DNA from 2 places in the Gemmatimonas aurantiaca T-27 genome. Region 2 is predicted to be linked to the other one. Evidence: riboswitches for the same ligand, from Rfam matches in the RefSeq annotation. Region 2 holds a riboswitch; the other holds the start of a gene.

Region 1 (12,140 bases), 1.5 Mb from region 2:
CGAGAAAAAGCATCCGCTCGTGATCCTTTCGGCGTCCGGTGGTGCCCGCATGCAGGAGGGCATTCTTTCCCTCATGCAGATGGCCAAGGCGTCCGCGGTGTTGTCGCAGTTGGCGGAGCGGCGCATTCCGTATATCTCCGTGCTCACCAACCCCACCACGGGCGGCGTGAGCGCGAGTTATGCCATGCTCGGTGACGCCATCCTGGCCGAACCCGGCGCGGTCATCGGCTTTGCCGGCCCGCGGGTCATCAAGCAGACGTTGGGTCAGGACTTGCCGGAAGGCTTCCAGACCGCCGAGTTCCTGCTCGAGAAGGGGATGGTCGACAGCGTGGTGCACCGCAAGGAACTGAAGTCCACGCTCTCGCGCCTGCTGCGCCATATGACCGGTCGTCCGGCAGCACAGGCCCAGACCCAGCAGGAAGGCTGATACTGTCCGCAGTGGACCCGCTGAACCCCATCCGGGGCGTCCCGGTGACCGAGGCGCCACAGGCGATGGACTCGGCGTATCACGAAGCGCTTGAACGGCTCTTTGCCCGGACCGGTGGTGCCTGGCGCCTCGGCCTGGAGCGGGTGGCCGAGCTGCTGTCGCGGCTGGGCGATCCGCATCGACGCTACCCCGTGTTCCACATTGCCGGCACGAATGGCAAGGGCAGCACGGTAGCGACCCTCGACGCGCTGCTGCGTGGCGCGGGTCGCAAAGTGGGGCGATACACGTCGCCCCATCTGGTCGATTTTGCGGAACGGGTGGTGGTGAATGGCGAGCCGATGTCGCATGCCGCCATCACCGAATGGCTCGTCACCCACGAGCCGCTACTGACCGAGCTCGGCGCGACCTTCTTCGAAGCCACGACGGCGATGGCCCTGTCGCACTTCGCGAACGAGGCCGTCGATGTGGCCATCATCGAGGTAGGCCTTGGCGGGCGTCTCGACGCCACGAATATCGTGGAGCCGATTGCCGCGGCGGTCACGCAGATCGGCTTCGATCACCTCGAGTTTCTGGGGGACACCCTGGAAGCGATTGCCGGGGAAAAGGCCGGGATCTTCAAGCCCGGTGCGGCGGCGGTGGTGGGAGACACCCGTCCAGCCATTCGGGACATGCTGCAGGCCCGCGCCGAGGGGGTGGGGAGCGGACCGGTGTTGGTAACGGGCCGGGACTGGCAGGTGGACGACATCGTGGTCGACGCACAGGGCACATCGTTTACCCTCGCCGTGGCGGATGGCGCCGGCCACCACACCCGTCGCCTGACGACGCCGCTGGTGGGGCAGTTCCAGGCGCACAATGCGTCCGTGGCGCTGGCCCTGCTGCGCAGCGCCGGCGGCCCTTGGGCGGAAATCGAGCGGAATGCCAGCCGCTATCTGGCCGACGTACGGATCGCCGGGCGATTTCACCGTTCACCACCGTGGCTGTTCGACGTGGCGCACAATCCGGACGGCGCAGCGACGGTCGTGGCCAATCTGCTCGCCGTGGGTGTGCCACATCCGCTCACGGCCGTGGTGTGCGTGCTGCGCGACAAGGACTGGCGCGGCATCCTGCAGGCCGTGTCCCGAGCCGCCGAACGCATCCTGGTGACCATGGCTCCCACGGCACCGGCCAACCGAACGTGGAATCTCGACGACGTCATGGCATGGGCCGAAGCCGAAGGGCTGCCGGTCCAGCGCTACGACGATTTCGACCGGGCGCTGTCGGAGGCGCAGGTGGGGGCGGCGACCGTGCTGGTGACCGGCTCCTTTCACACTGTCGGCGACGCGATGGAGCGGTTGCAGGTCGATCCGCTGGCTCGGTAGCTTACTTGGATGTCACACAAGCCGCTCCCGGGTTTCCGAGACTTCTACCCAGACCAGTTCGCCGAGCGAGCCCACATCTTCGACACCTGGCGCCGCATCGTGCGGCGCTATGCGTTTCAGGAGTACGATGGGCCGCCGCTCGAGCCACTCGAACTCTACACGCAGAAGAGTGGCGACGAGATCGTCACGCAGCTCTACAACTTCGTCGACAAGGGTGAGCGTCCGGTGGCCATGCGCCCCGAGATGACACCCACGTTCGCGCGCATGGTTGGCGCACGCGCGCAGGCGCTGCGCAAGCCGGTGCGTTGGTTCTCGCTGCCGCAGCTCTTCCGCTACGAGCGCACGCAGAAGGGTCGCCTGCGTGAGCACTTCCAGCTCAACGTCGACATCGTCGGTGAAGCCGATGTGATGACCGATGCGGAACTCGTGTCGGTGGCCATCGAGATCATGCGTGCCTTCGGGCTCACGCACACCGATGTGCGCGCGCGCGTGAGCGATCGCCGGTTGCTCAACGGACTGCTGGAGCATCTCGCGATCGCCGAACCGACGTGGCCCGCCGTGTATGCGGTGCTGGACAAACTCGAGCGACAGCCGCGCGAGGTGTCGGCCGAGAAGCTCGCCGAGGCCGGCATTGCCGGCGATACGGCTGAAGTGATTCTCGGCTTCACGTCGCTCGACTTTGCGACGGTGCAGGCACGCTATGGTGATGCGCCGGCGGTGAAACCGCATCTCGATCGCTTCGCGCAGTATCTCGCGCATTGTGATGCGCTGGGCGTGGGCGCGTGGATGCGCTTCGATCTCACGATCGTGCGTGGTCTCGCGTACTACACGGGCATCGTGTTCGAGCTGTTCGACAACGTTGGCGAGTTTCGCGCCATCTGCGGCGGCGGTCGGTACGACAATCTGCTCAAGTCGCTGGGGGGCACCGATCTGCCGGCATTGGGCTTTGGCATGGGTGACGTGGTGATCGGCGAATTGCTGCGCTCACGAGGCCTGCTGCAGGTGTCCGCGACGCCGCCAGCGTATTGGGTGGCGCAGTCACCGGACGCTCCGGATGCACCGGCCGCTGCACTGCGCACGGCGTCGGCGCTGCGTAGCGCCGAGTGCATCGTGGAATACGCCCTCAAGTCCCAGAAGCTCGACAAACAACTCGAGGCCGGGCGCAAGGCTGGCGCCGGTGCCTTTGTCATCGTCGATCCGTCGAGCGCCGATGCGCCGTGGCGCATTCGCCGCGCCGGCCATGACGACCAGACGTTCTTCACGCTCGAGGCCCTGACGGCCTGGGCGTCCTCGCATTCCGGAACACCCGCATGAGCGACGACAAGAAGCTGACCACCCGCGCTGACAACTTCAGCGACTGGTACAACGAACTGGTACTGCGTTCCGAACTGGCCGACTACTCGCCAGTGCGCGGCTGCATGGTGATCCGTCCGTGGGGCTATGGCATCTGGGAGCGCATGCAGCGCGCGCTCGATGACATGTTCAAGGCCACCGGCCACGTGAACGCGTACTTCCCGTTGTTCATCCCGGAGAGCTTCCTGTCGAAGGAAGCCGAGCACGTGGAGGGCTTTGCGCCCGAGTGCGCGGTGGTGACGATGGGTGGTGGCAAGCAGCTCGAAGAACGACTCGTGGTGCGCCCCACCTCGGAAACGATCATCTACTCGATGTTCGCCAAGTGGGTGCAGAGCTATCGCGACCTGCCGTTGCTGTACAACCAGTGGGCCAACGTGGTGCGCTGGGAAATGCGCACGCGGTTGTTCCTGCGCACGATGGAATTCCTCTGGCAGGAAGGCCACACGGCCCATGCCACGCACGACGAGGCCGAAGAAGAGACACGTCGCATGCTGGGCGTGTATCGCACGTTCATGGAAGAGTACATGGCCATGCCCGTGATCACCGGCCAGAAGACGGACGCCGAGAAGTTTGCCGGCGCGCTGCGCACGTACTGCACCGAAGCCATGATGCAGGACAACAAGGCGTTGCAGGCGGGCACGTCACACAACCTCGGCCAAAATTTCGCCAAGGCGTTCGACCTGACGTTCCAGAACGAAGCAGGGCAGCAGGATCACGCGTGGAACACGAGCTGGGGCGTGTCCACACGCATGATCGGCGGCCTGGTGATGACGCACAGCGACGATGCGGGCTTGCGCCTGCCGCCGCGCCTTGCGCCCACACAGATGGTCATCGTGCCCATCTGGAAGACGGATGAAGAGCGCGCCGCGACCATCGAAGCCGCCAAGCGCATCGCCGAAGACCTGGGCAGCTTCAAGCGCCCCGATCACGAGCGCATTCGTGTGCATGTGGACGAGCGCGTCGGCATCAAGCCGGGCGCCAAGTACTATCACTGGGAACTGCGCGGTGTGCCCCTGCGCATGGAGATCGGCCCGCGTGATCTGGCGTCGTCGAGCGGCATGCTCGTGCGCCGCGACACGCGTGAGAAGCGCTCCATCGCGTTCGATGTGCTGCGTACCGAACTGCCGGTCATTCTCGACACCATCCAGGCGGACATGCTGGCTGCGGCACGTGAGCGCCTCGAAGCCAACAGCCACCGTGGTGACATCACCTATGATCGATTCAAGGAGATCATGGACGGCCCCGGTGGATTCGTGTACGCGGGCTGGAACGGTGACCCGGCCGTGGAGCAGCGGGTGAAGGAAGAGACGAAGGCGACGATCCGCTGTATTCCGGATGCGGAGTTCCGCTCGCCGAACGCGCCGACGACGTGCATGGTGACGGGTGAACCCGCCAAGTACGAAGTCATCTGGGCGCGTTCGTACTGACCGGCGACCACCAAGCGATGTCAGACTCCGGATTTGATCGTCGGCAGGGCGTGCTGCACGCGGAAGGCGTGCCACTGCCGACGATCGCGGCGGCTGTGGGAACGCCCGCCTATGTGTATTGCGCCGGCACCATTCGTGCGCGGTACGAGCGGCTCGCCCATGCCTTCGAGGGCGTGCCGCATCGCATTCACTTCGCGATGAAGGCCAACTCCAACCTCGCCGTGCTGCGCCTGCTGCAGGAGCTCGGTGCGGGCGTGGACATCGTCTCAGGCGGCGAGTTGTATCGCGCGCGCGAGGCCGGCTTCACGGGCCGCGATGTGGTGTTCAGCGGCGTTGGCAAGACCGTGCAGGAAATCGAGCAGGCGCTCGATGATCGGGTGTTGCTGATCAACGTGGAGTCTGAGGCGGAGCTCGTCACCATCGACGCCGTGGCAGCCCGCAAGGGTGTGGTGGCACCGATTGCCATCCGGGTGAACCCCGAGGTAACGGTGGAGACACCACACGCCTACATCCGCACCGGCGAGAAGGGGCAGAAGTTTGGCATCCCGCGCGACGACATCACGCGTCTGGTGTCCCTCATCCGCGAACTGCCGCACATTGCGCTGCGCGGCCTGGGCATGCACCTCGGCTCGCAGATCGGGAACGCCGATCCGCTGCGTGATGCGCTGCCACGTCTGTTGGTAGCCGTGGAAGCGGCACGTGCCGAAGGACACGACGTGCGCTACCTCGATGTGGGTGGTGGACTGTCGGTGCCATACGAACCCGACGAACGCGATGCCGACGTGGAGGACTACGCGCAGATCGTGCGCGCTGCCGCCACGGAAACCGGATTGACCTTGTTGCTCGAACCCGGCCGGTACATTGTGGCCGAAGCAGGCACGCTGCTGACGCAGGTGTTGTATCGCAAGCACGCGGCCGGCAAGGACTTCATTGTCACCGATGCCGGCATGAGTGATCTCATCCGGCCGGCGCTGTATCAGGCGTATCACGCCATCGAAGCGGTGGTGGATACGACCCGCACGATCACCGCCGATGTGGTTGGACCCATTTGCGAATCAGGCGACTTCTTCGCCAAGAATCGCGAACTGCCCGATGTGTCGGCCGGCGAGTTGCTCGCCATCCGCACCACCGGCGCGTATGGCTACACCATGACGTCGAATTACAATTCCCGTCCGCGTGCCGTGGAAGTGCTCGCCGACGGTTCCCGCTTTGCCATCATCACGGAACGCGAGCGCTACGAGGATCTCGTGCGACTCGAGCGTGCCCACCTCCAGTGGAGAACCACCTGATGCGTATCGGCCTGTTGTCGGATACCCACGATCGTGTGCCGGCCGTTCGCGCGTTGTTGGAGCAGATGGTGCAGGGAGGTGTCTCGCTGGTCATGCACGCTGGCGACTACTGCTCCCCGTTTGTGCTGCAACCGTTCCAGGACCTGTCGCTGCCGTTGCTTGGCGTATTCGGCCGCAATGATGGTGATCGCGACGCGCTCGTCGCGGCCGCGAACTCCGGCTTTGGTGCCGCCGAATTGTTCGAGTCCCCCCACTCGTTCGACCTGGGCGGCAAGTCGGTGCTGCTCATTCACGATCTCGCCGATGTGCATCAGCGTTCCATCGATGGACATGAGGTGATCGTGCACGGCTTCACCCACGTGCCGGAAATGAAGTCGCGTGGTGATTCACTGTTGGTCAGCCCGGGCGAAGCCTGTGGCTGGCTGCATGGGGCGCCGACGGGCGCCATCCTCGATCTCGATACCAAGGCCGTCGAGTTCCTCAAGCTCACCGGTCCGGAGTGGAAGTTCTGATGAACAGCCGTATCCTCATCCTCGATTGTGGTTCGCAGTTCACACAGCTCATCGCCCGCCGTGTGCGCGAAGCGCGTGTGTACTCCGAAATCCATCCGCCCACCAAGTCACTCGACTGGATCCGGGCCTGGAAGCCCACCGGCATCATCCTGTCGGGCGGGCCGAGTTCCGTCACCGATGAGGGTGCGCCCACCATTCCGCCGGCGCTGCTCGATGTCGCACCCGTGCTGGGGGTGTGCTACGGCATGCAGCTCATCGCGCACCTCGAAGGTGGTTCGGTGGTGGGTGGTGGTCGTCGTGAGTACGGCCGCGCCGAAGTGACGGTGGATGAAGCGTCGGGCATGTTTGCCGGCTTCACAGCGGGTGAGAAGACTACGGTGTGGATGAGCCACGGCGATCATGTGGAGCAGGTGCCGCCGGGCTACGTGGCTACGGCACACAGCGGCAACACCTGCGCCGGGTTCCGTCACAAGACCAAGCCCATTCATGCCGTGCAGTTCCACGCCGAGGTACATCACTCGGCGCGTGGCGCGGAGATCATCGAGAACTTCCTGTTCGATATCTGTCACTGCGCGCCCGATTGGACACCTGGTCATTTCATCGACCTCGAAGTGGCCAAGATCCGTGAGATGGTCGGTGACCGTCAGGTGATCTGCGGCCTGTCCGGCGGCGTGGATTCGAGCGTGGCAGCGGCACTGGTACACAAGGCCATCGGTGATCAGCTCACCTGCATCTTCGTGGACACCGGTCTGCTGCGCCTGCATGAACGCGAGCAGGTGGAACGCACGATGCGTGCCCACCTGGGCATCAAGCTCATCACGGTGCGCGCCGAGGACCGCTTCCTGAACGGGCTGGCTGGCGAAGGCGACCCGGAGAAGAAGCGCAAAATCATCGGGCACACGTTCATCGACGTGTTCGAGGATGCATCGGCCGAGGCCGGGAAGAACGCCGAGTTCCTGGTGCAGGGCACACTGTATCCCGACGTGATCGAGTCGGTGAGTGCCAAGGGTGGTCCGTCGGCGACCATCAAGACGCACCACAACGTGGGTGGCCTCAAGCCGGACATGAAGTTCAAGCTCATCGAACCACTGCGCGAACTGTTCAAGGACGAAGTGCGCAATGTGGGCCGCGAGCTGGGTCTGCCCGAAGAGATGGTGGGTCGCCACCCGTTCCCGGGGCCTGGTCTCGCCATTCGTGTGCTGGGTGAAGTCACGCCGCATGCGCTCGATGTGCTGCGCCGCTCCGATGCGATCTATCTCGAAGAGATTCGTGCAGCGGGTTTGTATCCCGACATCTGGCAGGCGTTTGCGGTGTTCCTGCCGGTCAAGTCCGTGGGGGTGATGGGCGACGGGCGCACCTACGAAAACGTGGTGGCACTGCGTGCGGTGACCAGCACCGATGGCATGACGGCGGACTGGTATCCGTTCCCGTATGAAGTGCTCGGACGCATTTCGAATCGCATCATCAACGAAGTCGATGGTGTGAATCGGGTGGTGTATGACATCAGCTCGAAGCCGCCGGCGACGATCGAGTGGGAGTAGGCTCCGTCGCGGTTCGCTGAACGCGTGGACGCGGTATGGCTGAGCGGCCTGGGCCGGTAACGGTTCGGGCCGCTCGTCAATCCGGTAAAAAACCTGCTTGCTTTCGCGAACCGGAGCCGCAATAATCAGCCAGCGTTTGGTTCCCCGGATTATTCCGATCCGGGGTGAAAAGGGAATCCGGTGCGGCGCATTTGTGTGCCTATTCCGGGGCTGCCCCCGCAACTGTAAGCGGTGAGCACCTGTCGATCACGGTCACTGGCATAGGACGCCGGGAAGGCCAGACAGGGGCGTCGACCCGCGAGCCAGGAGACCTGCCAGCGCGCGATTTCACGTCCTCGGGCGGGGTGCCCCGGGTGATCGTCGGTCACGCGATGCGCGCCCTGTGCCGCTCGTACCTGACCCGATCCCTGCCTCCCCTCGTCCAGCACTCACGGGGGTTTCGATGGCAATCTCGCACGGTGTCAGTGAGACGCGTTTCGGCGCGTATTCCGCGGGCAATGGGTCCCGTCCTGCCGACCTGACCTTCCAGGTCATCCGCCGCAACCGCACCCTGTCGCCCTTCGATCCATCGAAGATCGCGGTGGCCATGACCAAGGCCTTCGTGGCCGTTGAAGGGTCCAGCGCCGCAACCTCGGCGCGTGTGCGCGACATTGTCGAACGACGGTGTGTCAGCGTGGTGGAGGCACTGACCCGCCATGCCGATGCGCAGCGCGCCTTGCACATCGAAGAGATCCAGGACCAGGTCGAACTGGCCCTGATGCGCGGTGGTCACCACAAGGTGGCTCGCGCCTACGTGCTCTATCGCGAAGAACGCGCTCGGCTGCGGCGTGAGTCCGGCGCGGAAGAAACCACACCCGGCGTTGCCACGAGCACGGTGCGGTTCCGCACGGCCACCGGCGAACTGCGCACCATCGACCAGGGCCACCTCGGTCTCGTCATCGACGATGCGTGTGATGGCCTCGACGGTGTGTCTGCCGTGTCGGTGCTCGACGAGACGCTGCGCAACATCTACGACGGCATCACGGCCGACGAGCTGTCGCTGGCGCCCATTCTGGCTGCCCGCACGCTCGTGGAGACAGAGCCGAACTACGCCTACGTGAGCGCGCGCCTCTTGCTCGAGCGCCTGCGCGCCGAGGTGTTGAGCGGCATTCATGGGCAAGAGGTAGAAGCGCGTCCGGCAGATATGACGCGGCACTATGTCGACTACTTCCCGTTGTTCGTGGCCCGTGGCATCGACACGGGCCTGCTCGATCCGGAGCTCGCGCGCTTCGACCTGCATCGTCTCGCGTCGGCGTTGCGCCCCGAGCGAGACCTCGCGTTCCGATACCTCGGCCTGCAGACGCTGTACGATCGCTACCTGCTGCACAACGACGGTGTGCGCCTCGAGTTGCCACAGACGTTCTTCATGCGGGTGGCCATGGGACTGGCCCTGCGCGAAGTGGACCGCGAAGCGCGCGCGATCGAGTTCTACGAGCTGCTGTCGTCGTTCGATTTCATGTGCTCCACGCCAACCCTGTTCAACTCGGGCACTCCGCGGGCGCAGCTCTCGTCGTGTTTCCTCACCACGGTGCCCGACGACCTGGACGGCATCTTCAAGAGTGTGAAGGACAACGCGCTACTGGCCAAGTACTCCGGCGGTCTGGGCAACGACTGGAGCCGCGTGCGTGGCCTGGGCTCGTACATCCGGGGCACCAATGGACGCTCGCAGGGTGTGGTGCCGTTCCTCAAGGTGGCCAACGATACCGCGGTGGCCGTCAATCAGGGTGGTAAGCGCAAGGGTGCGGTGTGTGCCTACCTCGAGACGTGGCACATCGACATCGAGGACTTCCTCGACCTGCGCAAGAACACGGGTGATGATCGGCGTCGCACCCACGATATGAACACGGCGAACTGGATTCCCGACCTGTTCATGCAGCGGGTGGAAGAAGACGGCGATTGGACGCTGTTCTCTCCCGATGAAGTGCCGGACCTGCACGACCTGTACGGCCGGGCGTTTGCCGAACGCTATGTGCAGCACGAAATCCGTGCCGAGCGTGGCGAGGTGACGGTGCACAAGCGCGTGAAGGCAGTGGACCTGTGGCGCCGGATGCTCACCATGTTGTTCGAGACCGGTCACCCGTGGATCACGTTCAAGGATCCGTGCAACCTGCGCTCGCCGCAGCAGCACACGGGCGTGATTCACTCGTCGAACCTGTGCACCGAAATCACACTCAACACCTCGGACTCCGAAGTGGCGGTGTGCAACCTCGGCTCGGTGAATCTGGCCAACCATATCAGTGGTGGTGGCATCGATCGCGCGCGGCTGGCCAACACGGTGCGTACCGCCGTGCGCATGCTCGACAATGTCATCGACATCAACTTCTACACCATCCCGGAAGCACGTCGTTCGAACCTGCGGCATCGGCCCGTCGGTCTCGGGATCATGGGCTTCCAGGACGCGTTGCACATGCTGCGCGTGCCCTATGCCTCGGAAGCAGCCATCCGCTTTGCCGATGAGAGCATGGAGTTCCTGAGCTACGAGGCTATTGCGGCGTCGTCGGATCTCGCAGTGGAGCGGGGCAGCTACGGCTCGTTCAACGGTTCGCTGTGGCAGCGCGGCATCCTGCCGATCGATTCGCTGGCACTGCTCGATGCCTCCCGCGAAGGTCGGCTCGAGTGTGATCGTTCGTCGCGCCTCGACTGGAGCAGCCTGCGGGAACGTGTGCAGACGCAGGGCATCCGCAATTCGAATCTGCTGGCCATTGCCCCGACGGCGACCATCTCCAACATCTGCGGTGTGTCGCAGTCCATCGAGCCGTCGTATCGCAATCTGTTCGTGAAGTCGAACATGTCCGGCGAGTTCACCGAGGTGAACGAATACTTGGTGCAGGACCTCAAGAGCCGCGGTCTGTGGGACGAGGTGATGGTCGGTGACCTCAAGTACTTCGATGGCAGCCTGGGTCCGATCGATCGTGTGCCGGAAGATCTCAAGCAACTGTACATGACAGCCTTCGAAGTGGATTGTGCATGGCTCATCGAAGCCGCCGCACGCCGCCAGAAGTGGATCGATCAGGCGCAGTCGCTCAACCTGTACGTGGCGCGGCCGAACGGCCGTCAACTGGACACGTTGTACCGGCTGGCGTGGCGTCGTGGGCTCAAGACCACCTACTATCTCCGCTCGCAGGCGGCCACGCACGTGGAGAAGAGCACGCTCACGCGCACCGACGGCAAGCTCAATGCGGTTGCCGTGGCAGCGGCGCAGACGGTGAGCGCCATCGAAGCCGTGACGGCGCCCGCATGCTCCATCGACAATCCGGATTGCGAGGCCTGCCAGTGATCGACGCCACCACGGACTCCACCACGGACTCCACCACACATGACGCCTCGCTGGCCGACCTGGCCACGGGGCTCGGCGAGATCGATCGTCACGGCGGACGCGTACGCGTCGACGACAAGGCGATGATCAATTGCCGCGCCGACGTGAACCAGCTACTGCCACTCAAGTACCGGTGGGCCTGGGAGAAGTATCTCAGTGGCTGCAACAATCACTGGATGCCCACCGAAGTGTCCATGCAGGCCGACCTGGCCATCTGGCGCTCACGGGACGGCCTCACGGACGACGAACGTCGCGCCATCAAACGCAACCTCGGGTTCTTTGCAGCATCCGAATCGCTGGTGGCCAACAACATCGTGCTGGCGATCTATCGCCACCTCACCAACCCCGAGTGCCGACAGTACCTGCTGCGTCAGGCCTTCGAAGAGGCGATTCACACGCACACCTTCCAGTACATCTGCGAGAGTCTCGGCCTCGATGAGGGCGAACTCTTCAACATGTACCGTGAAGTGCCGTCGATCACGGCCAAGGCGGCCTGGGCGCTCAAGTACACCCAGCACCTGGCGGACCCGGGGTTCAGCACGGGCACGCCGGAGACGGATCAGGCCTTCCTGCGTGATCTGGTGGCGTTCTACGTGGTGTTCGAAGGCATGTGGTTCTATACCGGCTTCGCGCAGATCCTGTCGCTTGGCCGCCGCAACAAGATGGTGGGCATCGCGGAGCAGTATCAGTACATCCTGCGCGACGAATCCATCCACCTGAATTTCGGCATCGACGTGATCAATCAGATCAAGGTCGAAAATCCCCATCTGTGGAGCGCCGCCTTCCAGGAAGAAGTGCGGCAGATGCTGGCCGAAGCGTGCGAGCTGGAAGTGGCGTACGGCCGCGATACCATGCCACGGGGCTTCCTCGGTCTCAAT
Region 2 (12,140 bases):
AGAAGCGGATCAGGTCACACTCGCAGCCAGCGAGCTCACCGCGTCGGCCTCCTCCGCCGCCGCGTCGTCACAGCATGTCACGTCGGCCATCATGGACATCTCCCATGGTGCGACGATGCAGCTCACCTCGCTGAACCATGCCGGCGAAACTGTGAAGGAGCTCGCGGAGGCCGGAGCCACGATCGGTGAAGCAGCGGAAGAAACCGACCGCGTGGGGCGCGAGATTCGGCACACCACAAACGGTGCACGCGACCAGGTACAGGTCGCGATCGACACCCTGCTCGGTGCGCGCGAGGTGGTACAGGCATCGCGCGACGAGATGGTGGCCGTGCGTGACGCCACCGCGGTGATCGATGACTTTGTCAATGTCATCTCGGAGATCGCCACACAAACCAATCTGCTGGCACTGAACGCGGCCATCGAAGCGGCACGGGCCGGCAGTGCGGGTCGCGGGTTTGCGGTCGTGGCGCAGGAAGTGCGCGCGCTGGCCGAACAGAGCGCCCACGCGGCCAATGAAGTCACCGAAAACGTGAAGCGATTCCGCGGCCGCATCGCCAGCGCGTCAACCGCAGTGGAATCTGGTGCGACACGACTGCGTGATGCAGAAACCGTTGCCGAGGGTGTGCGGAGCGCGCTCGCTCGCATCGAACACGCAGCGGCCCAGGTCGACGGCGCCACAGCCCGCGTGACCACGGCGGTGGAGGGCAATCGCCGATCACTGAGTCAGGTGCAGCGCTCGCTGTACGATGCACGCGACACAGCAGAAGGGCATGCCGCTGCAGCCGAAGAAGTGGCCGCGAGCACCGAGCAGACATCGGCGTCGGCGCAGGAAGTGTCCGCGACCGCGGAAATGCTGCAGACAGCCAGCCTGCGTGTGCGCGGACTGATCGGCGAGTTCCGCACATGACAACGCGCCTGCCGATCCTCATGAGCGATCGGCAGGCGCTCGCAACATCGGCCCGGCGTCAAACCGCGTCGACTTCGCGTACGAGAATCCCGCGCGCGGCCAGCATCTCGAAGTAGCGCGCAGGTGGAATGCACTCATCAGGGGTGTGCACACCTGCCGCGATGGCACCCGACATTTGCAGCAGTCCGGTGATCGCGAGGGTGTATCCCGTCGTGCGCATCATGGCCGAGATGCCCCGTTCGCTGTCATAGCGATCGACGACTTCCCACGCCCGCGACGTGCGTGCACCACCGGTGATGCCCGTGACCACGACACGCAATGCCACCAGGTCAGGTTTGCCTTTGCGCAACGCCGCGCCGGCGACACGCACGAACACATCGCGTGGCGCCACGTGCTGCCCCTTCACATCCACCGGCTCCGTGCCCAGCAAGCCCAGATCACGAACACTGCGCATGATGGCCGCATGTCCCGGATACCGCAGTGTCTTGTACTCCATCACGGGGATCTGGCCGGCGTAGCGATACACCATCGTGGACAAACCACCGGCGGTGTGAAACGCCTCCAGCGCGCCCACCGATTCATCGAACACCACCGTTTCGAGTTCGGAGAGCGCATCGACGGTGGTGGGCTGTCCGCCGCGTACCACCAACGACGGTGTCGTGTAGTAGTCCACCATGCCTTCGATGGAATACGCGATCTGGTAGCCAAGCGGCGGTTCCGGCACCTGCGGCAACCCGCCGACGAACAGCTTCACGGAATCCACCGTATCGAACTGATCGATGCCGTGCTGCGCGATGACATTCACCATACCCGGTGCGAGACCGGTATCGGGAATGACCGAGATCCCCTTGGCCTTGGCCTCGGCATCGAGCTGCTTCTGCTGCTGCACAATGGCGGTGTTGCCGCCCAGGTCGGCAAAATGCACGCCGCTTTCGACCGCAAGACGGGCCAGCGTGCCGTTGAAATAGTAGGGAATGGCGCTCAGCACCCCATCGCAGCGCGCAAAGGCGGCGCGTACAGCCTGCTCATCGCGCACATCCAGCGCCAGCGGCTCGAGACGGGATCCTGCCACATCCTGCAGGAAACGGGGTAGTGCAGGCAACTGCAGATCGGCCAGCAGGACCTGCTTCACACGTGAATCATTGAGCAGGTCAAACGCACACGCGGTGCCTTGCAGCCCCGCGCCAAGAACCAACACACGCATCGAGGAACTCCGGTATGGAGACGCTGGATCGGAACGATATGCCTTCGAAGGTAACCCCGGGGCCGGATGACTGGCGAGCACGGTTGCTCGACACGCCGGAACAGATCGACCACATCCTGCAACAGGTCAAACGTGTGGCGGTGATCGGGATCAAACCCCGTGAAGTCGGGGGCCCCGCCCATACGGTGCCCGCCTACATGCAGCAGAAAGGCTTCGACATCGTCCCCGTGCCCGTGTACTACCCGGAGGTGACAGAGATCCTGGGCGTGCCCGTGCACCGCTCTCTGGCCACCGTCGATCCGGCCGCCGATATGGTACAGCTCTTCCGGAAATCAGAGGACATTCCCGGGCACGTCGAGGAAATCCTCGCCGCCGAGCCATCGGTGGTCTGGATGCAACTCGGCATTCGGAACGCCGAAGCGGCCGAGCGTTTCGCGCGGGCAGGCATGCTGGTGGTGCAGGACCGCTGCACATACATCGAGCTCGAGCGGGCCAAGCGCTAAGCGCGGCGCCATGGCAAAGCGCCCTGGCAAAGCGCCCTGGCAAAGCGCCCCCAGTGACGCGATTCAGTGCCGCTCTGATGGACCTTTGAGCGGCAGAACGATGCCGGCCACCATCAACTCCACGGTGCCGGCAGCGGCCGCCACGAGCTGATTCGCACGTCCAAGTGCGTCACGATAGGCACGTCCCAACAGTGTGTGCGGCACAATGCCCAGCCCCACCTCATTGCTCACTACGACCCACTGCACATCGGCGTGGTGCTGCATGCAGGTCACCAATGCTGCAACCTCGCGAGCCACGTACGGCTCGGCGTCACGCAGTTCGTCGTCGGCCCGTGCGAGCAGCAGATTGCTGACCCACAGCGTGAGACAGTCGATGACCACGACGCGCCGGGCAAACAGATGCGGCGCGGACAACGCCTCATCGATGGCCGGCACGATCGACACGGGCGCTTCGATCGTGCGCCACCGGGCACTACGCTCGGCCTGGTGATTGGCGATGCGCTGTTGCATCTCATCGTCGAACGCCTGCGCAGTGGCCACAAAAAACAGCGCCGCATCGCTCTGCGCTTCGGCCAGCGCCACGGCTCGTCCACTCTTGCCGGCCCGTACGCCGCCGAGCAGCAGGCGCACCGACCCGCCACTCATGTTGGTGGTGTCGGCACTCATGTTGTCGTGCCGCGCAGACCCATCATGTCGAACACCGCATCCATATCGAGATTGCTGCACACCACCGTGGCCAGACGATCGAGGGCATCGTCGACCGATGTGGCGGCGCCGGATGCCGGCAACTCGACCCCCTTTCGCGCAGCGAGCTGGGTGAGCATCGCGCGACGCAACGGCGCATGCTCGAGCGCGCCGTGCAGGTAGGTCCCCACCACCAAGCCATCGCTGGAACATGATCCGTCGTGGGAGCGGCCCTGTGCACTCTCCAGCGCAAACAACGGTGCCTGCCCACGCTCTGTGGAGGTGCTGCGCCCCATGTGAATTTCATAGGCGTCGAAGGGCGCGGCCGCACGCAGATCAGCACCGAACAGTGTCTGCGCTCCGATCACCTGCGCCTTCACACGGCGGGTGATCTTTCGCGCTTCGAAGTGGGTCACAAGTGGCAAGAGTCCGAGACCCTCGGCTTCACCCACCTGTTCCACGCCGTGTTCGTCCACGATGCGCTCCCCCAACATCTGCAAACCACCGCAGATCCCGAGCACCGCACCACCTTCCGCCCGATGTGCCAGGATGCAGGCATCGAGTGATCGCTCGCGCAACCAGGCGAGATCCCCGAGCGTGGACTTGGTACCGGGCACAATGACCAGGTCGGGTGCACCGAAGGAATCGGCATCACCCACAAATCGCACACGCACCCCGGGCTCGTTGATGAGCGGCTGAAACTCATCGAGATTCGCCACGCGCGGCAGGCGCATGACGGCGATATCGAGCACCGCCGGCGGGGCATCGGGGTTTCCATGATCGGTCGCCGAGCGCCATTCGAGGGCGTCTTCCTCGGGAATATCGCGGAGATCGAGCCACGGCAGCACACCGATCGTGGGCACCCCCGTGCGCTCTTCCAGCATCGCAAATCCCGGGTCGAGCAGTGAAGGATCGCCACGGAATTTGTTGATCACGAACGCCTTGATCAGCGCGCGTTCTTCGGGTTGCAGCAACGCATGTGTGCCGTACAACGAGGCAAACACGCCGCCACGTTCGATGTCACCCACCAACAGCACCGGCGCATTGGCATGACGGGCCACCCGCATGTTCACGATATCGTACTGCGCCAGGTTGATCTCGGCGGGACTTCCGGCACCTTCGATCACCACCACATCGAACGCGGCGCGCAGTCGATCGAGGGCGTCCGTGACAATGGGCCACAAGTGTTGCTTGCGGCCATAGTAGTCCACGGCATCCGCCGTGATCCATGGTTCGCCCAGTACCACCACCTGGGACGTGCGATCGCTCTGTGGCTTGAGCAGCACCGGATTCATGTCGACCGTCACGGGTACACGCGCGGCAACCGCCTGCATGGCCTGTGCGCGACCCACCTCGCGACCATCGGCTGTCACCGCGGCGTTGTTCGACATGTTCTGCGCCTTGTATGGCGCCACCCGATAGCCGGCATTGGCGAACCACCGGCACAGCGCCGCAACCACCGTGGTCTTGCCGGCGTGGGACGAAGTGCCCTGCACCATGAGCACGAGGCCAAGTGGCGCCGCAGACTCACGTCCATTGCCGTGAGCATCTTCGTGATGTGTGTCCTGCCGCATGTCCTGCGTCCTGGCCGCGTGTGTTCCCGTCATGCCCGCAGCATCTTCGGTGGTCACCCACCGCGCAAGATGCCACGGGCTTGCGTTCCGAATCGGGATGCCGCTAACGTGCACATCTCAGTAGTTCACAATCGATCGTCACGAACGGGCCTTTGTTGGAAGCCGGTGCAATGCCGGCGCGGCCCCGCCACTGTATGAGGCTCTGCCGTGTCTTTGGACACGACAGCTAGCAGCGACTTCTGCGCAACACCCACTGGTGCATGCACCGGGAAGGGAGAAGCCGACCGCCTCGAGCCAGGAAACCGGCCGTTCGTTCCCGCTGCAAATCCTCGAGGGAGGACTGCGGGGCCGTCCGCGTCGGTCTGATGCACCTTATTGTGCGTCGATAGATGTCTGCCGCCCCCGTCCCTCTCGATCACCGAGACTGGACGGGTTTTGTGTTTTCAGGCAGGCGCTCCGACACATCTCTGCGCGTTCGTGCAACCTGGCGTGGCATTATGGCCATGGGCTGTGCGGCATGCGTGCTGGTCGCCTGCGACAAGACCGCGCAACAGGCCGCGGCCGCGGCTGCTGATTCAACGGCGATCTCCGCCGCGAGCACCGCACCGGTCACGGTGATCGATGATGCGGGCCGTACCGTCACGCTGGCACAACCGGCCCGTCGGGTGGTTTCGCTCATTCCCAGTGCCACCGAAACGCTACTGGCGCTCGGTGCCGCGGAACAGTTGATCGCGCGCACGCGCTACGACGTGGCGCCGGAGGTGCAGCACCTGCCACTGGTTGGCGGCAGTGTCGATCCGAGCATCGAGATGATCGTTTCGCTCAAGCCGGAGCTGGTGGTGTCGTGGGAATCCGACAAACGCCAGCAATTCCGCGAGCGGCTCACCGCGCTGGGCATCCCGATCTTCATGCTGCGCACGCAGGACACCACCGATGTGTTCCGCGGCCTCGCCAATCTCGGCGCGCTGACTGGTCACACCCCTGATGCGCAGCGTGTGTCCACCGCACTGCGTGCACAACTCGAAGCCGTGCGCAGTTCTGTGCAGACGCTCAAGGTGCCGACGGTCATGTACGTCGTGTTCAACGATCCACCGATGACCGCAGGACCAAAGACCTTCATCGGGCAACTGATCACGCTCGCCGGCGGCCGTTCGATTTTCGACGACGCCGCCACGAACTGGCCGAACGTCACGATGGAAGAAATCGTGCGTCGCGACCCGGATGTGGTGGTGGTGCCGGTAGGGGAGTTCAAGGCCCAGGCCCTTTCGCGCCTCAAGGTCATGCAGGGGTGGCGCAACCTGCGGGCCATCCGCGAAGGACGTGTAGTGGCCGTACCGGCCGACCTGCTCAGCCGTCCGAGCCCCAACATCGGGCTCGCGGCCGAAGTGCTGCGCAGTGCGATGCATCCGCAATTCCCGTCGCCGGTGGCGGAACCGGATTCCATTCCCGACCGAGCGCCATCGCGTGATTCGGCGGTGAAGAACTGATGCGGTTGTCTTCCCTCGCCTGGCGCATTCCGCTGCTGGCGGCCCTGCTGGCCTTCACGCTTCTGCTGGCCCTGCGTCTCGGCGCCGTCCAGCTCACGAGCGCGCAGGTGATTCAGGCCGTGTTGGGCGAAGGGGACCCGACGTACGTGAACATCCTGCACGAGCTGCGCTTGCCGCGGGCGTTTCAGGCCGCCTTGGTGGGTGCGGCACTGGCGTTGAGTGGTACGACCTATCAGGCGCTGCTACGCAATCCACTGGCCGAGCCGTATGTGCTGGGTGTGTCGAGTGGCGCCGCGTTTGGCGCCGTGCTCAGTGTCGTGGGCGGCTATTCGCTGCGCTACATCTGGGCGCTGCCCACGGCGGCGTTTGTGGGCGCGCTGCTGGCGATGTTCCTGGTGTTTCGCATCGCGTACTCCGTTGGCCAGCGTCTCGATACGCGCGTGCTGTTGCTGGCGGGCGTGGTGGTGGGATCGTTTCTGGTGGCCTGCATCTGGTTGGTGCTGACGTTCGCCGATGATCAGTCGGTGCGCACCGCTATCTATTGGATGATGGGCAGTCATTCGGGTGCGTCATGGCGCTCGGTGTCGGTGCTGGCGGTGACCGTGTTCCCGGCGTTTCTGGTGCTGCTGTGGTTGGCCCGCTCACTCAACTTGCTCGCAATCGGTGAGTCCACGGCGGCCTATCTGGGCGCAGAAGTGGAGCGCGTGAAGTGGATCGCGTTTGCCACCGCCACACTGCTCACGGCAGTATCGGTCGCGATGAGCGGCACGATCGGCTTTGTCGGCCTCGTGGTACCGCATGCCTTGCGTTTGTTGTGGGGTGGCGACAATCAAGGTCTGCTGCCCACGGCGGCATTGGCAGGTGCCGTGTTTCTCGTCGCGGCCGACACAGCCGCGCGCACGGTGGCTGGAGCCAACGAGTTACCGATTGGCGTGGTGACGGCGCTGGTGGGTGTGCCGTGTTTTGTGTGGTTGTTGCGGCGTCCCTCGAGCCAGCGTGTGCTGTGATGCGCGCAGCCTCCGCCCCCGAGTGGGTGCTCACCGACGTGCACTTCCGCCACCATGGTGCGACGCAGCCCACGCTGCGCGACATCACGCTGACCATCGACAGCGGGTTGCTCACCGTGATCATCGGCCCCAACGGCGCCGGCAAGAGCACGCTGATGCAGTTGCTGCTGGGCGTGGAGCGTCCCGGGCAGGGCCAGGTGCGTTTCCGTGGTGAAGAGATGCGCGCATGGCCGCGGCAGCGGCTCGCCCGGGAGATCGGCGTGGTGCCGCAAGGAGAAGTGGAACCGCTCTTCACGGTGCGTGACACGGTGGCCATGGGTCGGTATGCCCATCTCGGTGCGTGGCAGCGTGAGCGTGAGGAAGACGTGCAGGCCATCGATCGCGCCATGCAGCAATGTGACGTGCAGCAATTTGCGACGCGTTGGGTACCTACGCTCTCCGGCGGTGAACGTCAGCGCGTGCGCGTGGCGCGTGCCCTGGCGCAGGAAACCCGCGTGATCGTGCTCGACGAACCGACCACGTACCTCGACATCCGTCACGAGATGGCCATGTTCGAGCAGGTGCGTCGACTGCGCGAGGATGGTGTGACGGTGGTGCTGGTGACCCACAATCTGAACCTCGCCGCGCGTTATGCCGACCGCATGGTGCTGTTGCGCGACGGGGCCATCGTTGCCACAGGCACGGCGGCCGAGGTGTTGACCGCTGAGCGTGTGGCCGAAGTGTACGAATGGCCCGTGGATATCGAGTGGCACCGCGATGGTGCACCGCAGGTCGTGCCACAGGGCGCTTCGGCCAGTTTGGGCGGTGCGGCATGAGGCAGCGACTCGTTGGGACACTCTGCGTCGTCGCAATCGCCGCTCTGGCTCCCGTGAAGGCACTGCGTGCCCAGGTGGCTGGTGAAGTCCGTGGGCGAGTCACCGAAGAAGGCACCGGACGCCCGGTGGCCGATGCGCGCATCGAACTGGAAGGCGTGAGCACCAGCGCCCGTACCAATGCCGACGGCACCTACCTCGTGCGCAGTCTCGAGCCACGGGTGTATGTGGTCCGTGTGCGTGCCCTGGGTTTCATCGAACGCGCGCTCGATGCGAGTGTGCAGAACGCACGCGTCACGCAGCTCGATGTCACACTGCGCCCCATGGCACCCGTGTTGGAGCGCATGGTAGTCGAAGCGCAACGCGATTCCGTCGCGCCAAATGCCACGACGTTCACACGGGCCACGATAGAAGCATCCGGTCAGCGCGACCTTGGCGACCTGCTGCAGACCACACCGGGTGTGGTGGTCACACGATCTGGTGGACCGGGTCAGCCGGCACGGGTGTCCATACGCGGCTCCTCGTCGAACCAGGTGCTCATCCTGCTCGATGGCGTGCCGCTCAATTCGGCCATCTCCGGCTCGGCCGACCTCTCGGCCATTCCGCTCGAGAACATCGAACGCGTCACCGTGCTCACGGGCGCACAGTCGGCCCGCTATGGTCCGCGCGCCATGGCGGGCGTGATCGAAATCGTCACCCGTCGTTCGCGACATGAACGTTCAGCGCTTGTGCGCGGTGGCGCGCTCGGCGAATGGGGTGTGGCTGGTACCTTGGGTACGTCTGTACCGCGAGCCAGCGGTACGCGGTCCGTGTCGCTGGGCGTGGATCATCGCTCGGTGCGTGGTGATTTCTCGTATCCCGTACCGGCCGTGCGCGGCGGCGGCCGTGCCGATCGGCTCAATGCCGATGCCGCCACCACCCAGGTGGTGGGCAGCGCTGGTCTGGATATCGGGCAGCAGCAGTACACCGTGCGCGGCACGTACGGCAACACCGATCGCGGCATGGCCGGCACGATCATCCAGCCCTCCCAGTCGGGGCGTCAACAATTTTCGCGCCTGAGTGGCGGACTCACCGCACAGTGGAGCCCCTCACGGTGGGTGATCGCGTCGGCTGCCGATGTGACCCGTGAGCGTGGCACATACAACGATCCGACGCCGCCATTTGGGCAGCCGTTTGCCGACACGGTCACGGCCAATGGCCTGACGGTCACGTCGTCCGCGACTGCGGCATGGCCTCTCATGACCACATCGGCCGGCATCGACATACGGCATCTCGAGTTGGCCAGCAACAACCTCGCGGCCAATGCGCCGAGTGGACAAACACTGGCCGGTGCCTGGTTCAATGCGCGTGCCGAGCGTGCACTCGGACGGGCATCACGACCCACGCGACTACTGTCCGACTTTGCGTTGCGGTTGGATCACAGTTCGCTGCTCACCGATATGGCCGTATCGCCGCGCGTGATGGTGCGCGCGGAACGTGGTGTCGCAGCGCTCAGTGTGTCGTACGGGGCTGGCTTTGCGCCGCCCACTATCGCCGATCAGTTCTTCCATGAAGGTGTGCAGGTGCGCGCCAATCCGTCGTTGCGTCCTGAGCGCACGAAACATGACATGGAAGCGCGTGTGAGCCTCCGGGAAGTGTCGGTAGGTCCACTGCGATGGGTTGCCGAAGCGGCGGCGTTTCGCGCCGACGTCGATGGCATGATCCTGTGGTTCCCCGATTTCCGATTCATCTGGAGCCCGAACAACTACGATGTGCGCCGCCGTGGCTGGGAGACCCGCAGTGCGCTGCGTATTCCCGCGGCCCACCTCGAATTTCAGGGCACACTCGATCACACCGATGTGACGTACGCCGGTGGTGTGCTCACCGGTCAGATCGTGTATCGCCCGCAGGTCACGGCCTCCCTGCAGTCGTCGATCACCGCCGGTGCAGCACGTGCCGACGTGATCACACGCCATGTCGGCACCCGCCGTGTGGCACCGGGCTCCACGCTCAATGCGCTCGCGCCCTACCGCATGACCGATGTGCGGCTTTCCACCTCGACGACCCGGAGCGGCTGGACGTTCTCGCCCATGCTGACCGTCGAGAATCTCTTCAATCGCGACGCCGCGATGCTGGTGGACTACCCCTTCCCCACGCGCTTGTGGAGCGTCTCGCTCCGCGTGCGTCGTGTTTCTTCTCCCACGCACTGACTTTCCGATCCCTTCGATGCGCCTCCTGACCGTTCGTCATCTGTTGTCGTCACGCCGCGTTGCGGCGATGGCATTGCTGGCTCTCACCGCGGCGTGTGGTGAGGATGGCCCGTCCGAGCCCACACCGGCGCCGGGTTTCCTGGGTGGTGTCGCCGGCAACCGTGAGATCGGTGTCGTGATCAATTCGGGCACCAAGTCGATCACGATGTTCCAGCTCGGTTCGCCCACCACCACCGTGCAGATCCCGCTCGGCTCGAGCACCACGGTCACCCCCATCGGTTTCTCGCTGCGTGGTCGCCGTGCGGCGGTACCTCTCGGCAATGCGGCCAGCGTCGCGCTCGTGAATCTGGAGACGGCCACGGTCGGACGCTTCTTCACCTTCCCGAGTGGCAATGCCACCGGCTCGGTGTGGGCCAATGACACCACCGTGTTCGCGGCCAATACCAACACCAACAAGATCGGCCGCTTCTATGTGAACCAGACGGCCACCGAAATCACCAGCACGGTGGATGTCGCACCCGCGCCGACGGCGATGGCCTACTCCGCCGGCCGTGTGCTCGCGATCTCGGGCAACCTCGCCAACTTCGTACCGATCGGCGAAGGTGTGGTCACCGCGATCAACCCGGCCACCATGGCGGTACTCGGCACCGTGCAGACGGGTGGTACGAACCCGAACGAAGCGACGATTGGTCCGGACGGCCTGCTGTACGTGTTGAACACCGGCGACTATGTGGCGCAGGGCAGCATGGCCATCATCGATCCGGCCACGATGACGCGCGTGGCCCTGATCCCCAACATGGGTGTCGGCCCCGGCCACATCTCGATCGACGCCAATGGTCTCGCATACATCTCGAGCTTCTCCAACGCGACACTGGTGTGGAACACGCGCACCCGCGCGTTCGTGCGTGGCCCGGCAGATCCGGTGTGCGCCAAGCGCGCCAGCAACAACGCCTGCCGTGGTGCCTCGTCGTCAGCCGCCGCCACGACGGGCCGCCTGTACCAGTTGTTCTTCGGCAGCACGTCGCAGGGGCTGGCACCGTACGCGTTTGTGTATGACGCGACCACGTTCGCACTGCGGGACAGCATCTCCGTGGGCGCGGGCCCCATGAGCCTTGCCATCCGCACGTTCTGAGTGATCGGCACCGGCGCCGTGCGAGGAGCGGCTACCGCAGCGCTTCTCGCAGACCTCGGCTTCGGCGAGCCACCGGACCAACTACACCCGACGGTGTGGATGGGCCGGTGGCTCGGCCGCATCCGGGCCTCACAAAAATCCCGATCCATGATGCCTGGCCACAGCTCGCGCCAGGCGTTCTGGCATGGGGCGGCAGGCCTCGCCGGCGGTGTCGCACTCACGACAGCAATCGCCGGCGCCGTAGCCGCGATCATCGCGCAACTCGGAAACGCCTCAACGGCCGGTGCCTCGACACTGCCCTCCACATTGGGACGCATTTCAGTGGAAGGTGTGCTGCTCAAGCCGGCACTGGCCGTGCGTTCGTTGCTGCGCGCGGCCGATGTCGTGCGAGTCGCACTCGAACGGCATGACCTTGATCAGGCCAGACACCTGTTGTCCTGGCATCTGGTTTCGCGCAACACCGACGCACTCTCCGCAGACGAGGTGGCCGGTGCGGCCATCGCGTCGTTGGCCGAGAACCTGAGCGACAGCGTGGTGGGCCCATTGATGGCGTACCGGTTGGGCGGTTTACCGGCGGCGTATGCCTATCGCTTTGTGAACACCGCCGACGCGATGCTGGGCTATCGCACGCCGGAGCTGGA

Evidence for each region. A riboswitch is a leader RNA that binds a small molecule or an ion and turns the genes downstream of it on or off. The one in region 2 is predicted to bind cobalamin.
Region 1: another riboswitch for cobalamin. It lies ahead of GAU_RS08965 (ribonucleoside-diphosphate reductase subunit alpha); the one in region 2 lies ahead of GAU_RS02530 (ABC transporter substrate-binding protein).

The regions. Positions count from the first base shown of each region.
Region 1 covers NC_012489.1:2,072,957-2,085,096, reverse strand. The annotation lists gene accD (acetyl-CoA carboxylase, carboxyltransferase subunit beta) at 1-427, shown strand, start outside; gene GAU_RS08995 (bifunctional folylpolyglutamate synthase/dihydrofolate synthase) at 472-1,785, shown strand; gene hisS (histidine--tRNA ligase) at 1,795-3,099, shown strand; gene proS (proline--tRNA ligase) at 3,096-4,565, shown strand; gene lysA (diaminopimelate decarboxylase) at 4,583-5,854, shown strand; gene GAU_RS08975 (metallophosphoesterase family protein) at 5,854-6,366, shown strand; gene guaA (glutamine-hydrolyzing GMP synthase) at 6,366-7,907, shown strand; cobalamin riboswitch at 8,027-8,240, shown strand; gene GAU_RS08965 (ribonucleoside-diphosphate reductase subunit alpha) at 8,350-11,223, shown strand; gene GAU_RS08960 (ribonucleotide-diphosphate reductase subunit beta) at 11,184-12,140, shown strand, end outside.
Region 2 covers NC_012489.1:564,384-576,523, reverse strand. The annotation lists gene GAU_RS22110 (methyl-accepting chemotaxis protein) at 1-907, shown strand, start outside; gene GAU_RS02550 (saccharopine dehydrogenase family protein) at 966-2,111, opposite strand; gene GAU_RS02545 (CoA-binding protein) at 2,126-2,614, shown strand; gene cobU (bifunctional adenosylcobinamide kinase/adenosylcobinamide-phosphate guanylyltransferase) at 2,678-3,280, opposite strand; gene GAU_RS02535 (cobyric acid synthase) at 3,277-4,929, opposite strand; cobalamin riboswitch at 4,988-5,197, shown strand; gene GAU_RS02530 (ABC transporter substrate-binding protein) at 5,370-6,359, shown strand; gene GAU_RS02525 (FecCD family ABC transporter permease) at 6,359-7,366, shown strand; gene GAU_RS02520 (ABC transporter ATP-binding protein) at 7,366-8,181, shown strand; gene GAU_RS02515 (TonB-dependent receptor) at 8,235-10,367, shown strand; gene GAU_RS02510 (YncE family protein) at 10,384-11,499, shown strand; gene cbiB (adenosylcobinamide-phosphate synthase CbiB) at 11,500-12,140, shown strand, end outside.